DNA from 4 places in the Kitasatospora sp. NBC_00039 genome. Region 1 is predicted to be linked to each of the others. Evidence: riboswitches for the same ligand, from Rfam matches in the RefSeq annotation. Region 1 holds a riboswitch; each other region holds the start of a gene.
What was found. Region 1 has a riboswitch for cyclic di-AMP ahead of OG286_RS08115 (transglycosylase family protein). Riboswitches for the same ligand answer to the same signal wherever they lie in the genome.
Positions count from the first base shown of each region.

Region 2: linked by a shared signal. The riboswitch ahead of OG286_RS28260 (NlpC/P60 family protein) and the one ahead of OG286_RS08115 (transglycosylase family protein) in region 1 are both predicted to bind cyclic di-AMP.
Region 3: linked by a shared signal. The riboswitch ahead of OG286_RS18255 (M23 family metallopeptidase) and the one ahead of OG286_RS08115 (transglycosylase family protein) in region 1 are both predicted to bind cyclic di-AMP.
Region 4: linked by a shared signal. The riboswitch ahead of OG286_RS07335 (peptidoglycan DD-metalloendopeptidase family protein) and the one ahead of OG286_RS08115 (transglycosylase family protein) in region 1 are both predicted to bind cyclic di-AMP.

Region 1 covers NZ_CP108289.1:1,789,620-1,793,216, reverse strand. Annotated here, with positions in the region: gene OG286_RS08115 (transglycosylase family protein) at 1-797, opposite strand, end outside; cyclic di-AMP (ydaO/yuaA leader) riboswitch at 784-944, opposite strand; gene OG286_RS08110 (hypothetical protein) at 1,322-3,439, shown strand; gene OG286_RS08105 (sirohydrochlorin chelatase) at 3,518-3,597, opposite strand, start outside.
Region 2 covers NZ_CP108289.1:6,355,396-6,358,992, forward strand. Annotated here, with positions in the region: gene OG286_RS28255 (NlpC/P60 family protein) at 1-539, shown strand, start outside; cyclic di-AMP (ydaO/yuaA leader) riboswitch at 864-1,018, shown strand; gene OG286_RS28260 (NlpC/P60 family protein) at 1,029-2,168, shown strand; gene OG286_RS28265 (NlpC/P60 family protein) at 2,394-3,458, shown strand; gene OG286_RS28270 (hypothetical protein) at 3,593-3,597, shown strand, end outside.
Region 3 covers NZ_CP108289.1:4,135,256-4,138,852, reverse strand. Annotated here, with positions in the region: gene OG286_RS18265 (alpha/beta fold hydrolase) at 162-992, opposite strand; gene OG286_RS18260 (YiaA/YiaB family inner membrane protein) at 1,120-1,410, opposite strand; cyclic di-AMP (ydaO/yuaA leader) riboswitch at 1,657-1,815, shown strand; gene OG286_RS18255 (M23 family metallopeptidase) at 1,828-2,688, shown strand; gene OG286_RS18250 (hypothetical protein) at 2,822-3,597, opposite strand, start outside.
Region 4 covers NZ_CP108289.1:1,613,177-1,616,773, reverse strand. Annotated here, with positions in the region: gene purB (adenylosuccinate lyase) at 1-30, shown strand, start outside; gene OG286_RS07340 (MFS transporter) at 88-1,626, opposite strand; cyclic di-AMP (ydaO/yuaA leader) riboswitch at 1,938-2,097, shown strand; gene OG286_RS07335 (peptidoglycan DD-metalloendopeptidase family protein) at 2,102-3,154, shown strand; gene OG286_RS07330 (DUF2470 domain-containing protein) at 3,545-3,597, opposite strand, start outside.

The DNA.
Region 1 (3,597 bases):
TTCTTGCCGGACTCGTCCGAGGCCTGGTCCTTGGCGCGGTCACCGAAGGTCAGGTGCTGGCCCGGGTAGATGACGTGCGGGCCGTCGGTCAGGGTGGAGCGGTTGAGCTCGTACAGCCGCTCCCAGCCGCCCTGGACGTGGTTCTTGTCGGCGATCGAGGCGAGCCAGTCGCCGGCGACCACGGTGTAGTCGTTGGAGGCGGCCTTGTCCTGCCACTTCTGCGACCAGTTGTGGCCGCCCTGCGGCTTGGCGGAGTCGGTGGAGGCCGGGGCCTGGTCGGCCTTCGGCGCGGCCGGCTTGGCGGCGGCCTGGGGCTGCGCCTGGGCGGCCGGCTTGGCGGCCGGGGCCGGGGTCTGCGCGGCGGGCTTGGCGGCGGTGGTGGTGTCGACGGCGGCGGGGGTGCCGCCCTTGGTCAGACCGGCCTGGACGGAGCAGACGGGCCAGGCGCCGGGGCCCTGGACGGCGAGCACCTTCTCGGCGATCGCGATCTGCTGGTCCTTGGTGGCGAGGTCGGCGCGGGCCGCGTACGCGGTGCCACCGAACGCGGCCCAGGTGCTGTTGGTGAACTGGAGGCCGCCGTAGAAGCCGTTGCCGGTGTTGATGCTCCAGTTGCCGGTGCTCTCGCACTGGGCGACCTTGTCCCAGGTGGCGACGGAGGCGGCGGAGGCGGTGCCGGTGGTCAGGCAGGGGACGGTGAGGCCGATGCCGACGACGCCGAGGGTGGCGATCGCGCGACGGGTACGGCCGGACAGGCGGGTGCCGTTGGTGGGCAGCATGAAGATGCGGTCCTCTCCCACGCCTGCGAGGTGAGCTGTCGGATTCGGGCTGGAGTTGCCCGGCCGCGCTGTGGACGCGGCTTCACCCCTAGCCCTGAACCGGTACGCGGACCGGTCCGGGGCGACTTACCTGTGGTTCCCCCGCTCCTGCCGTGGTGCGTTTCTGCGCTGCCAGCGCACCCGACGGCAGGACTCGGCGTTGCGGATGAGCTGGGTCCGTGTGGCCACGAACGGGGAGCACGTTAAGCAGACTTAAGTTCAAACCGCAAACATGTGTGATGCTCGTCACGGTTTGCGGAACGCGCGCCGTATGGCTGTCCATCATGATCAGAAATGACCGTTTTCGCGCAACGCCCGTCGGGGTCAACGCAACTGCCTATGCTTCAGAGGGTCAGGACTGACGCGGCCGTCTGGGGGAGGGCTACGCAACGATGGCCATGGACGAGGAGCCGGACGCCGGTCGGCCGGCGGAAGAGCGTCGCCGGGTGTACCGCGGGGCAAAACGGCGCAGACCGGACATCCCGCCCGCTGGCCCCCGAACTCCCGTGCGCCGCCGGACGATGCTGCGCTGGCTCGCCGTCGGCACGGTGTTCGCGGCGGTCAGCGGCGAGGAGATCCTGCGCCGCTCGCTGGGCGGCCCGGAGGCGGCGGGGACGCACCCGGACGGGACGGGCCCGGGCACGGTGGGGACGGACCCGGACGCGGCAGGGATGGACCACGGGGCGCCGCCTCCCGCCGGCACCCCGGACGGCACCCCCGCCGCACCCGGGCAGCCCGCCGCGGTGCCCACCGTCGACCAGGGCGGCCGCCGCTGGTCCGACCCGGCCGGCTGGGGCGGCAGGACACCAGGCCCGCAGAGCGCCGTCCGGATCACCGACAAGGTGCTGCTCGACACCGACGCCACCGTTGCCTCGCTGCTGGTCGAGCCGTCGGGCACGCTCACCTTCGCCGCCGACCGCACCGTCACCCTCGCCTCGGCGGGCAACGTGGAGGTCCGCGGCATCCTCGCCCTCGCCCCCGACGGCGCCGCCGTGCACACCCTGCGCTTCCCGGCCGTCGACGAGAAGCGGTTCCAGGGCGACGGCATGAAGGTGGTCGACACCGACGTCGGCCTCTGGGTCACCGGCGCCGGGTACCTGCGGCTGGACGGCGCCGCCAGGACGGCCTGGGTCCGCGCCGCCGGCGAGCTGCGGGCCGGCGACACCAGCGTCACCCTGGCCGCCCCGCCCGCCGGTTGGCAGCCCGGCGACGAACTCGCCGTCACCCCGACCGGCCCGCCGGACGAGGACGGCTTCTCCACCCGCTACGACCTCGTCCCCGTCCGGTCCGTCAGCGGATCCACCGTCACCCTGGGGGCACCGCTGAAGTACGCCCACCCGCGGGTGTCGGCCGGAGGGGGCGTCACGGTCGGTGCGGAGGTGCTCAACCTGACCCGCAGCGTCCGGGTCGAGGGCAGCGCCGCGGGCCGGGCGCACGTCCACGTCACCAGCTCCCGCCGGGCGGACGTCCGGCACGCCGCCCTGCGCTGGGTCGGCCCGCGCGCCGAGACCAAGGAGACCTGGAAGGGACCGGACGGCGCCGCGCCGGTCACCGCCCCCGTCCTCGGCCGGTACGGGCTCCACTTCCACCTGCTCGGCGACGCCGCCCGCGGCACCGTGGTCGAGGGCGTGGTGGTCCGCGACGCCGGCAACCACGCGTACGTCCCGCACGCCAGCCACGGCATCACCTTCCGCAGCTGCATCAGCCACGACACCTGGGAGGACGCCTACTGGTGGGACGGCCCGCTGGACACCCGCACCCCGCAGCGGCCGTCGGACGACATCGTCTACGAGTCCTGCGTCGCCTCCCGCACCGTGCTGGAGCCCAATCCGCGCGCCTACCGGCTGACCGGCTTCAACCTGGGCGCCGGGACCGGCGGCAAGGCGCTGGACTGCGTGGCCGTCGGCGTCCAGGGCGCCAACGGGGCGTCCGGCTTCGAGTGGCCGGAGAACAGCGAGGGGGTCTGGACCTTCCAGCGCTGCCTGGCCCACAACAACCTTCAGGACGGCATCTTCGTCTGGCTGAACGCCCAGCACCATCACGTGGTCACCGAGTTCGCGGCCTACCACAACGGCGGCTGGGGCATCGAGCACGGCGCCTACCTGAACGACTTCGACTACACCGCGAGCGTGCTGCACGGCAACGCCGCCGGGGGAGTGCTGCTGCACTCGCTCGGCCGGGAGAAGGGCAGTCTGTTCGACGGGCTGCTGATCGACGCCGCCGGACGGAGCGACTTCGCGGTCGCCACCGCGCATCACGAACTCGCCGGGGAGTCCGTCACCTTCAGCCGCAGCCGGTTCACCGGCTACCGGCGGGCCGGGGTCGCCTTCCGGGCCACCCCCGACGGCAAGCCGGACGACATCCTGGTGCTGGACTGCGAGTTCGGCGGCAACGAGCTCTGGGTCGACCCGGAGTCCGGGCCGCCCCGGAACATCCTGCTGCGCCGGGCCGGACAGTCCGAGGTGCTCCAGGTGCGCAAGGCGGACGGCGGCGGCACCGCAGAGCCGCAATGGAACGCGAGCACCGCGCCGGTGGCCGACTTCGCCGTGCAGTCCCGGCCCGTGCAACTGCCCGCCCTGCGCCTCCGGGACGCCGCCGCGCCCACCGCCCGGGTGGGCGGCTGACCTGACGGGCGGGACGGCCGAAGAGGCCCGGAACGGCTGCGTTCCGGGCCCCCTCGTACGGACTGTTGCCGCGGGCCGTTACTGGGCGGCGTGCCGCCCGCCACCCTCCTCGGCAGCGGCCTCCTCGGCCGTCGCCTCGGGGTCGGCGGCCGGCAGTA
Region 2 (3,597 bases), 4.6 Mb from region 1:
CGCTGGACACCACGACCAAGGACCTGAACCAGTCCAAGGCCGAGGTCAACAAGAAGCTGAAGGAGGCCCAGGACCTGCTGAACTCGCTGAGTGCGGCGGACCGGGCCGCGCTGAAGGCCGCCCAGCAGCAGGACGACCGGGCCTCGCGCGGTAGCGAGCGTGCCGACCTCGGCAGCCTGCCGCAGGCCTCCGGTCTCGCCGGGGCGGCCGTCTCCAACGCGATGAGCAAGCAGGGCTCGCCGTACGTCTGGAGCGCCACCGGGCCGAACAGCTTCGACTGCTCCGGCCTGATGGTCTGGGCGTACGGGAAGGCCGGCGTCTCGCTGCCGCGCACCTCGCAGGCGCAGGCCAACTACGGCTCGCGGGTGCCCTCGCTCGCCGAGGCCCAGCCGGGTGACCTGATCATCTACCGCGACGACCGCAGCCACGTCGGGATGTACATCGGCAACGGCATGGTGGTGCACGCGCCGCACACCGGCGATGTGGTGAAGGTGATGAAGGCCGACGCGATGAAGATCAACACCATCCGCCGGGTCTGACGGACCGACACGCCCAGGGGCCGGGATCCGGCCCTGTGATCCGCGCCACCTCCGAGCGGGGGTGGCGTCGGCGTTCCCGGCCGTATGTGAGAAATGATCAGCTCCGCGTAGGTTGCTGGTCACACCCGGTCATATTCACAAATGAACTTGGGTATTCTTCCGTCTTTTTTCTGACAAGGATTTGAACGGATCACGGTTCTGTTACTAGGGTCGTGCCTCGAACCACCGCACAGTCGATCACCCAGCCTGGGTGGCGGCGGGGGTTTACCGCCGAGTTCGTGAAGCAGCGGGACGGGTCGCAGACCGGTCCGACGGGGAGCCCAGCAGTCGGGGGCGCTGTGGAGCGGAGCCGGGGAACCATGTTCCTCCGGGGTGAATCGGCGCCAGGTCGGCCGCTGGAACGGCCGGTGAGGCGTCGTAGGGCACGCTTCCGGCCCGAACCCGTCAGCTCACCCGGTAGGCGGGCGTTGGAAGAAGGAGTCCGCCTTCGTGGCGTCCCATCGTCGTCCCAAGCCTGCCGGCCGCGCCCGGGTCTCGATCCTGACCGGTGTCGCCGCCGCTGCCGTCGCCCTCTCTGCGCAGTCCGGCGCCCACGCCGACCCGACGCCGACCAAGGACCAGGTCAAGGAGCAGGTCGACCAGCTCAACGAGCAGGCCGAGCAGGCGACCGAGAAGTACAACGGCGCCCAGGCCAAGCAGCAGGAGCTGCAGAAGCAGGTCGGCGAGCTCCAGGACCAGGTGGCCCGTCAGCAGGCCTCGGTGACCGAGGCCCAGGGCGGCCTCGCCGAGATCGCCGGCGAGCAGTACCGCAACGGCGGCATATCGTCGACCGTCCAGCTGATGCTCTCGTCCAGCCCGGACAACTTCCTGAACCAGGCTGGTGCGCTGACCCAGGCCAGCAGCACCCAGTCCGGTGCGCTGAAGGACCTCCAGGAGCAGCAGCGCAAGCTCGACCAGGACCGCAACGAGGCCCAGGCCAAGCTCGGCGAGCTGGAGACCACCACCCAGCAGCTGAAGGCCTCCAAGGAGGAGGTCCAGGGCAAGCTGGCCAAGGCCCAGGACCTGCTCAACACGCTGACCGAGCAGGAGCGCCAGGCGCTGCGCGCGGCCGAGGAGAAGGCCGCCGCCGAGGCGAAGGCCAAGGCGGACGCCGCCAAGGCCGAGGCGAAGGCCAAGGCCGACGCCGACCGCGCCTCCCGCGACAACAGCCGCACCGACCTCGGTGCGTCGTCCTCGGCGCCGGCCGCCGCCAAGCCCGCCGCGCCGGCCGCCAACGGCTCGCGCGCCGCCGCCGCGATCGCCGCCGCGGAGAGCAAGCTCGGTTCGCCGTACGTCTACGGCGCCACCGGCCCGAGCTCCTTCGACTGCTCCGGCCTCACCGGCTGGGCCTATGCGCAGGCGGGCGTCTCGCTGCCGCGCACCTCGCAGCAGCAGGCCGGTTACGGGACCAACGTCGGCACCAACATCGCCAACGCCCAGCCCGGCGACCTGATCATCTACCGTGCCGACGCCAGCCACGTCGCCCTGTACGTGGGCGGCGGCCAGGTCATCCACGCGCCGAAGCCCGGCGCGGTGGTCCGGTACGAGACCGCCACCATGCTGCCGATCTCCGCCATCGTGCGCGTCTGATCCGCATCGGCCCCGACAGGCCCGGCCTCCCCTCGTGGGAGGCCGGGCCTGCGGCTTTTCCGGCGGCTCGGGCAGATGTCCGATTGAGGGTCAAATATTTGGGTTGGGAGGGGTTTGGACTCGATCGCCCGGACTCGCTAACGTCTGCCACCGGACTCCCGCTCACGAGCCGCCCGCCCCCGGTGCGGCGGCGGGGCCGGGCCGCAGGATTGGAGCCACCGTCGCATGGCCGTGCACCGCCGTTCCCCGCTGTCAGGAGCGCACGCGCTCGCCCGTGCGCTGGTGCTGACAGCGGCGGCCACCACCGTGCTCGGCATGGCCGGTGACGGCACCGCCCAGGCCGCGCCGGGCCCGCCGGACACGCCCTCCAGCCGCACGGACGTCAAGACGCAGGTCGAGCAGCTCTACGACGAGGCCGAGCAGGCCTCGGAGAAGCACAACGCGGCGCTCGACGCCCAGCAGCGGCTCCAGCACGAGACCGGCACCCTCCAGCAGCAGGTCGCCGTCGCCCAGGACGAGCTCAACCAGCTGCGCGGCGACCTCGCCACCGTGGCCGGCGCCGAGTACCGCGGCGGCGGCATGGCGCAGACCGTCCAGCTGATGCTCTCCACCGACCCCGAGGGCTACCTCTCCCGGGCCCGCAGTCTGGACCAGGCGGCCGAGCGGCAGAACGAGACGCTGCACGAGGTGGTGGCCCGTCAGCGCCGGCTCGACCAGCGCCGCGCCGAGACCTCCGCCAAGCTCTCCGAGCTGGACCAGATCCGCCGCGCCCTGGCCGACAGCAAACAGCAGATCCAGCAGCGGCTGGCCAAGGCGCAGAAGCTGCTCAACAGCCTGGGCGCCGGCGAACGGGCCCGGATGGCCGCCCAGGACGCCCGCGAGGCCGAGCAGCGCGCCACCCGCGGCACCGACCGGCTCGACCTGGGCACCGCCCCGCCCGCCTCCGAACGCGGCGCCGCCGCGCTGGCCGCCGCCGTGAAGATGATCGGCTCGCCCTATGTGTACGGATCCACCGGGCCCCGCGCGTTCGACTGTTCCGGTCTGATGTACTGGAGCTGGCGGCAGGCCGGAGTGACCCTGCCGCGCACCTCGCAGGCCCAGGCGTACGCCGGTCAGCGGGTCAGCATCTCCGACGCGCGACCGGGAGACCTGGTGATCTTCTACCGGGACATGCACCACGTCGGCATGTACGCCGGCGGCGGGGTGATCGTGCATGCCCCGTACCCGGGTGCCAAGGTCCGGTACGAGAGCGTCAACGCGATGCCCGTCGCGGGGGTGATCCGGCTCTGAGCCGGTCCGGGCCGAGACCTTCCTCCACCGCCGCCGGGGCACGCCGCTGCACGCTGTCCCGGCGCGGTGCCCTGCTGCTCGCCGCCGGCGGGCTGGCCCAGCTCTCGCTGCCCGGGGCCGCCCCGGCGGCGCCCGTGCG
Region 3 (3,597 bases), 2.3 Mb from region 1:
TTCTCCGTGGTTCGGGTTCCGGGCGTCGGGAGGTCCGGCCCGGGCTGCGGCTGCTGGACGTCGGCTGCGGCTCAGGCAGGTGCGGCTCAGGCAGGTGCGGCTCGGGCCGGTACAGCTCAGGCAGGTGCGGCTCGGGCCGGTACAGCTCAGGCAGGTGCGGCTCAGGCGGCCAGCTCGGCGAGGAACGGCAGCAGCGCGTCGGCGGTGGCCTGCGGGTGGTCGGCCATCGGGTAGTGGCCGGCGTCCTCGATCATCACCTTGCGGGCGCGCAGGGCGGCGGCCTGCCGGTCGGCGACCAGCTCCGGCTCGGGGAAGTCGGGGTCCTTGCCGCCCATGACGACCAGCGCCGGGCACTTCACGGCGGCGGTCCAGCCGACGGGCGCGGAGTCCCCGTGGAGCTGCCCGCGGGTGGCGGTCTTGCGGCCGGGCGTCCGCATCGCGGCGACCAGCCCGTCGACGTACGCGTCGAAGTCGGCCGGCTTGGCGGTGGGGTAGGCCATCTTCCGGTGGTAGAGGCCCCACACCGCGGGGGAGTGCACCAGCAGCGTGCCCATCACGGCGAATGTCGCGCGCTGCAGGGCGTTCGGCGGCAGGTTCTCGACGAAGGCGTCCAGCAGGACGATCCCGGCGACCCGCTCGGGTGCGTCCCCGGCGGCCTTGACCACGGTGGCGCCGGTGTACGAGTTGCCGGCGAGGACGGCGCGCTCGATGCCGAGGTGGTCGAGCAGGGCGAGGACGTCGGTGGCGATCGCGGCCGGCGAGTAGTCGTCCCAGGCGATCGAGGACTCGCCGAAGCCGCGCAGGTCCATCGTGATCACCCGGTGGCCGGCGGCGACCAGCAGCGGGCGCAGGTGGCGGTAGGCGGCCCGGCTGTCGAGCATCCCGGGGAGCAGGACGACGGGGGCGCCGTCGCCCTGCTCGGTGTCGTCGTAGGCGAGCCGGCCGCCGGGGACGTCGAGGTACTGGGTGGTGGGGGCGGTGGTGCCGGACATGGGGCCTCCTCGGTCCGCCGGGACGGTCATCGGCGGGTGTGCCGATAGCCATAAAGCTAAGGCTAATAGCCTTAGCCGTCAAGTGGTCGCCGGCGGCCTTGTCCGAAGGGCGGATGGCCGCAGGGCGTCAGACCCCCTCCACCTTGAACGGGTCGTGCTCGGCCAGCAGCTTCTCCAGCCGGGCCTGGTCCACCCGGGTGACGATCTCGTTGGTCTCCTGCTTGTCGCGGATCACCTTGGCCAGGGTGAACGAGGAGGTGACGGTGTAGAGCAGGCCGATCCCGAGGAAGGCCCGGGTCCAGCCGCCCACCGGGAGGTAGGCGATCCCGACCGCGAGGGTGGTGCCGGAGAGCGCGAAGGAGAGCACGGCCTGGATGTAGTACGCGGCCGTGGTGCGGGACTGCATCGGTGCGTTCATGGCGCCAGGATGGCCGCGTCCGACCGGGCCGCACATGAGTAGAAGTACTCAGGTGGGGGGTCGTTCGTTGACGTCCAATCACGTTCGGTAGTGTCAGTTGTCGTCAAACCCCCCAAAACGCCCATCAGATCACGTAGTGTTCCGGACCATGTCCTGCTGCCCCGGACGGATGGCTTGGAATCAGGGGCTCCTAGGATTAACGTTTGATAACGCAGCGCGGTCCGCAACGCCGTACCCAGACGGCACCGTGCGCCGTCGCCTAATCCCACCGACCGGCCTCCGGGCAGGTCAGGGAGCCGGGGAACCACGTTCCTTGGGGTGAATCGGCCGGGCCCAGGCCCAGCCGTAGGAGACCTTCCTGCTCCGAACCCGTCAGCTAACCCGGTAGGCGCGAAGGAAGGAAAGGAGCGCGCCTCCGTGGCGTCGACGCACTCTCCGGCACACCTGCCCGGCTCCCCCGCCGGCACCCAGCTGCTCGACCACCCGTGGCCGCCCGCCCACCCCGGCGAGTACGGCGGGCCCTCCGACGAGGCCGCCCCGCAGGCCGCCGAGGCCAACCGGCACCGGATGCCGCGTCAGACCCGTGGGACCGCGCCACTGCTCGGCGTCACCGCCGTCGCCGCCACCCTGGGCGCCACCGGCTTCGCCTCCGCGACCCCGGCCGCCGCGCCCGCCGTCGAGGCCCCCGACGAGACCCCGGTCGCCCTCGCCGCCGACCCCGGCCTCGCGCTCGCCGCCCGGATCCAGCAGCAGGCCGACAGCCAGCGCACCGCCGCCGATGAGACCGCCCGGCTCGAGGCCGCCAAGGAGGCCGAGGCCAAGCGTGCCGCGCAGCAGCAGGAGGCCAAGCGGGCCGCCGAGGAGGCCGAGAAGGCCAAGCTCGCCGCCATCAACCTGCCGGTGCGCGACTACAACCTCTCCGCCCACTACGGCCAGAGCGCCTCGTACTGGGCCCACCTGCACACCGGCCTGGACTTCGCCGCGGACACCGGCACCCCCGTCTACGCGGTCGGCCAGGGCACCGTCACCTCGGCCGGCTGGGCCGGCTCCTACGGATACCGGATCGTCGAGACGCTGCCCGACGGCACCGAGATCTGGTACTGCCACCTCTCCTCGATCATCAAGGGCTCCGGCAAGGTCGTCCCCGGCCAGCAGCTCGGCAAGGTCGGCGCCACCGGAAACGTCACCGGCCCGCACCTGCACCTGGAGGTGCGCCCCGGCGGCGGCGCCCCGGTCGACCCGGAGACCTGGTTCGAGCAGCGCGGCATCACCCCCTGAGGCACCGCGTCCCCTGAGGCGCCACACCGCCTGAGGCATCGCACCGCCTGGGACACCGCACCGCCTGGGACACCGCACCACCTGACGCACCGCGAGGAAAGGGCGCCCCCGGTCCGGGGCGCCCTTTCGCGTCTCACTCCGCCGGCAGCTGCGCCAGGTAGGCGTCGATCTCCTCCTGGCCCGGCTCCGGCGCGAGGTCCGGGAACTCCGCCACCAGCAGCCGCGGAAGCCCCGGCACCGTCCACTCGCCGATCAGGTCCAGCGCCGCCTCGGCCGCCGCCTCCTCGAACGCCCCGAAGTCCCCGGCCAGCTCGTCCGGCATCGGGCGCCCCAGCGCCGTCAGCTCCGCCAGATTGCGGTAGCTGCGCCGCATCAGGCCCTGCTCCAGCAGCAGCCGGGCACCGTCCGTGGCCATCCCGACCGAGAGCACCCGGGCCGCGCCCCAGCCGTCCTCGTCCAGCTCGTCCAGCCACCCGGCCGCCGCCAGCGCCTCGAACGCGGCCCGCCGGTCCTCCTCCGCCAGCTCCCGGAACGCCGCCAGCCACTCCCGCACCGCCGCCTCGTCGGCGACGTCCACGTCGTGCGCGCACAGCAGCACCGTGTACAGCCGGGGCCAGGTCACCAGGTCGGCCCGGCGCAGCAGCCCGGCCGCCACCTCGCCCTGCCACTCGGCCTCCGCGTGCAGCCGCTCCTGCCGCTTGGCGTTGAGCCGCTTCGTCGCCCGCTGGTGATCGATCAGCAGCCTCACCGCCTCGCCGTACGCCAGAGGGTCCTGCTCCGGCGCGGGCTGGACGTACAGGTGGAGCCGCTCGTACAGCAGCTGTTCCACGGCGCCCGAGGTCAGCTCCGGCCAGCCGTCGTGCATCCTGCTCTCGCCCAGCTCCAGCAGCGCCAGCACCGCCCGCAGCG
Region 4 (3,597 bases), 180 kb from region 1:
GCCAAGTACGCGCCCGGCGACATCCTCTGACGGTTTCTCAGACGATTTCCTGACGATTTCCCAGCCGTACGAGGGCTCCGCTGCCGGTCAGGTGGCGGGGCCCTCGGGCGTTTCGGGGGCCCGCGGGGCGGACGCCCCGGCGGCGAGGTGGCCCGGGTCGAGCGGCGGGGCGTTGGTGGCGCAGGAGTAGCGGCAGTCCGGCTCGGCCACCGGGTGGTCCTCGGCGGCCAGGACGTTGCCCCGGACGGTCGTGAAAGCGGTGAGCCCGCCCGTGACCAGCAGCCCGGCGCAGATCAGCATCGCCGTCCGGAAGGCGGAGTTCACGGAGGAGGGCACCTGGTAGGCGTCGCCGCTGAGCCCGGCCAGTGCGGGCAGCGCGGCGACCGCGAGCAGGCCGGCCGCGCGGGCGGCGGCGTTGTTGACGCCGCTGGCGATGCCCGCGTGCCGGACCTCCACCGCCGCCAGCACGGTCGCGGTCAGCGGTGCCACCAGCAGGACCATCCCGCAGCCCATCACGGTGACGGCCGGCAGCACGTCCGTCCAGTACGAGGCCCCCGGGCCGATCCGCAGCATCAGCATCACGCCGGCCGCGCAGATCAGCGGGCCCACGGTGAGCGGCACTCGTGGGCCGATCCGCTTGCCCAGCCGGCCGGCCCGGGCGGAGAGCGCCAGCATCAGCACGGTGATCGGCACCAGGGCCAGCCCGGAGACGAGCGGCGAGAAGCCCGAGACGATCTGCAACTGCACGACCAGCAGGAAGAACACCCCGCTGAAGGCGGCGTAGACGCAGAGGGTGACCAGGTTCACCGCGGTGAACAGCCGGGAGGAGAAGAGGCCGAGCGGCAGCATCGGCTCCGGGGTGCGGCGCTCGACCACGACGAAGGCCGCGCCCAGCAGCAACCCGGCCGCGCCGGTCAGCCAGACCCCGGGGGTCAGCCCGTCGCCGGCCGCGGTCAGGGCGTAGGTGACGGAGCCGAGGGCCAGCGCGGCCAGCGCCGCGCCGAGCACGTCGAACCGGCCGGTCGCGCTCTCGTCCCGGCTCTCCGGCACGTGCCGGGACGCCACGGCCACGACCACCGCGGCCAGCGGGATGTTCAGCAGGAAGATCCACCGCCAGCCGGGGCCGTCCACCAGCCAGCCGCCGAGGAAGGGGCCGACCGCGGCCGACACCCCGCCCAGGCCCGACCAGAGGCCGACCGCCGTCGAGCGGTCGTCCGGGTGGTAGACGGCCTGAAGCATCGCCAGCGAGCCGGGGGTGAGCAGCGCCCCGCCGACGCCCTGGACCGCGCGGGCGGCGATCAGCACGTCGATGGTGGGCGCGGCGGCGCAGGCCGCCGAGGCGACGGCGAACCAGATGACGCCGAGCAGGAAGACCCGGCGCCGGCCGTAGCGGTCCCCGAGCGCGCCGCCGAGCAGGATCAGCCCGGCCAGGGTGAGCAGATAGGCGTTCAGAGTCCACTGCAGCGCGGCGAGCGGGGCCCCGAGATCGGTGCCGATCCGGGGCAGGGCGACGTTCACGACCGTGCCGTCGAGCATCGCCATGCTGGAGCCGAGCACCGTCGCCAGTAGTACCCAGCGGCCCTGCGCGGTGCCCAGGCGCAGGGTGCCGGCCTCGGAGTTGGTCACGGCCCGATCGTCCGCCCCGGGGGGCCGACGTGACAAGGGTCACCGGGGGTGTGTCGGTGAATGGCTTTCCGTAGGTGATCGCATGCGGACGGACACCGAAATCGGCGGAGCGTCGTGGATCAGTGGCGCGCGGTGAATCGATTGTGCACGTACTGTGCAGCCGATCATTCGGAGTGTCACCGTCATCCCGGCTTTTGTTGCCCGTTCAAGAGATCGACATTGCTTCACCCGATCGGATGGGCTTTAGTTCAGCGACCGCCCGGCGTTGGCCCGGGTGGCCACCGGGTGGAACGCCTAGTCCTGCCGCTGCCCGGTGGTACGAACTGAACTCTGTACGGCAGGAGCGGGGGACCCAAAGGTAAGTCGCCGGACCGGAATTCACGGTCCGGCTTGGGGTGAAGTCGCGCATGCGGCCGGGCAACTCCAGCCCGAACCCGACAGCTCACCTCGCAGGCGTCGGAGAGGAAATTCCCACATGCCCGCACAGGCTCGTCGTATCGCCCTGCCCCGCGCCGCCCGCATCGGTATCGCCACCGCCGTCACCGGCGCCGCGTTCGCCCTTCCGCTGGTGACCACCATCAGCGCCCAGGCCCACACCGCCCCGGCCGCGAAGCCCGCGCAGACCAGCACCTGGACCGGCGCCACCAGCGTCGACGCCGCCCCGGCCGCCGCTGCTCCGGCCGCCGCTGCTCCGGCCGCCGCCGAGGCCGCCAAGCCGGCCGCCGCCCCGGTCGAGGAGAGCTACAAGGTCGTCGGCGGGGACACCCTGTCGAAGATCGCCAACGCCAAGCACGTCGACGGTGGCTGGCAGGCGCTGTACGACCACAACCGCTCGGTCGTCGGCTCCAACCCGAACCTGATCTTCCCGGGCCAGAAGCTCGCGCTGGGCGCCAAGGCCGCCGCCGCTCCGGCCGCCGCCGAGGCCGCCAAGCCGGCCGCCCCCGCCAAGCCGGCCGCCCCCGCCAAGCCCGCCTCGCAGGACTCGGCGAAGCCGGCCGCCGCCCCGAAGCCGGTCCAGGCCGCCAAGCCCGCGCAGGCCCCGGCCGTCAAGCCGGCGCCCGCTGCCGCCAAGCCGGCTGCCCCGGCCACCACCCCGGCCCCGGCCGCGGTGGCCAGCACCTCCGGCTACGTCGCCCCCGTCGCCAACCCGAAGCTCGGCACCGCCTACGGCGTGGCCGGCTCGATGTGGGCCTCCGGCCACCACACCGGTGCCGACTTCGTCGCCTCCACCGGCACCCCGCTGCGCGCCATCGCGGCCGGCACCGTGGTGAAGGCCGGCAACGGCGGCGCCTACGGCAACGAGGTCGAGATCAAGCTCGCCGACGGCAAGTACGCCCAGTACGCGCACCTGTCCTCGATCGGCGTGAAGATCGGTCAGACCGTCACCGCCGGCCAGCAGATCGGCCTCTCCGGTGCGACCGGCAACGTGACCGGCCCGCACCTGCACTTCGAGATCCGCACCGGCTCGGAGTACGGCTCGGACATCGACCCGATCGCCTACCTGCGGGCGCACGGCGTCTCCATCTGACCTTCGGGCAGAGACCACCGCAGGGTGCGGGGCGTACGACCTCCCGGGATGGTCATGTCGGGTGACCGCTCGACCGGGTGATCGCCGCACCACCGGCGGAACAACGGGCGCGGGACACGCCCAGGCCGGCCCGGCTCGCGAAGCTACTTCGCGGGCCGGGCCGGCCGTTGTCGTTTTCCGGGGAGCTTCCTGTGCCGATGCTCGACCCGGTTTTCGCCGCCTCGGTTTTCGCCGCCTCGGGTCTCGACCGGGTTCTCGACGCGCTTCACGCCTCGGTTCTCGGCCGGGTGGCGGTCCGGTGGCGTTCGGTGGCGGGTCCGGCTTCCGGCCCGGTGCCGGGGGCCCGGGTCGGCCCGTACGTCGGTTCGCGCTGCCCGCCCGCCCGCCCGGTCAGAACCGGCGGGCGGGCAGTCCGCTGTGGGCGGCGGTCAGCAGCTGGTGCA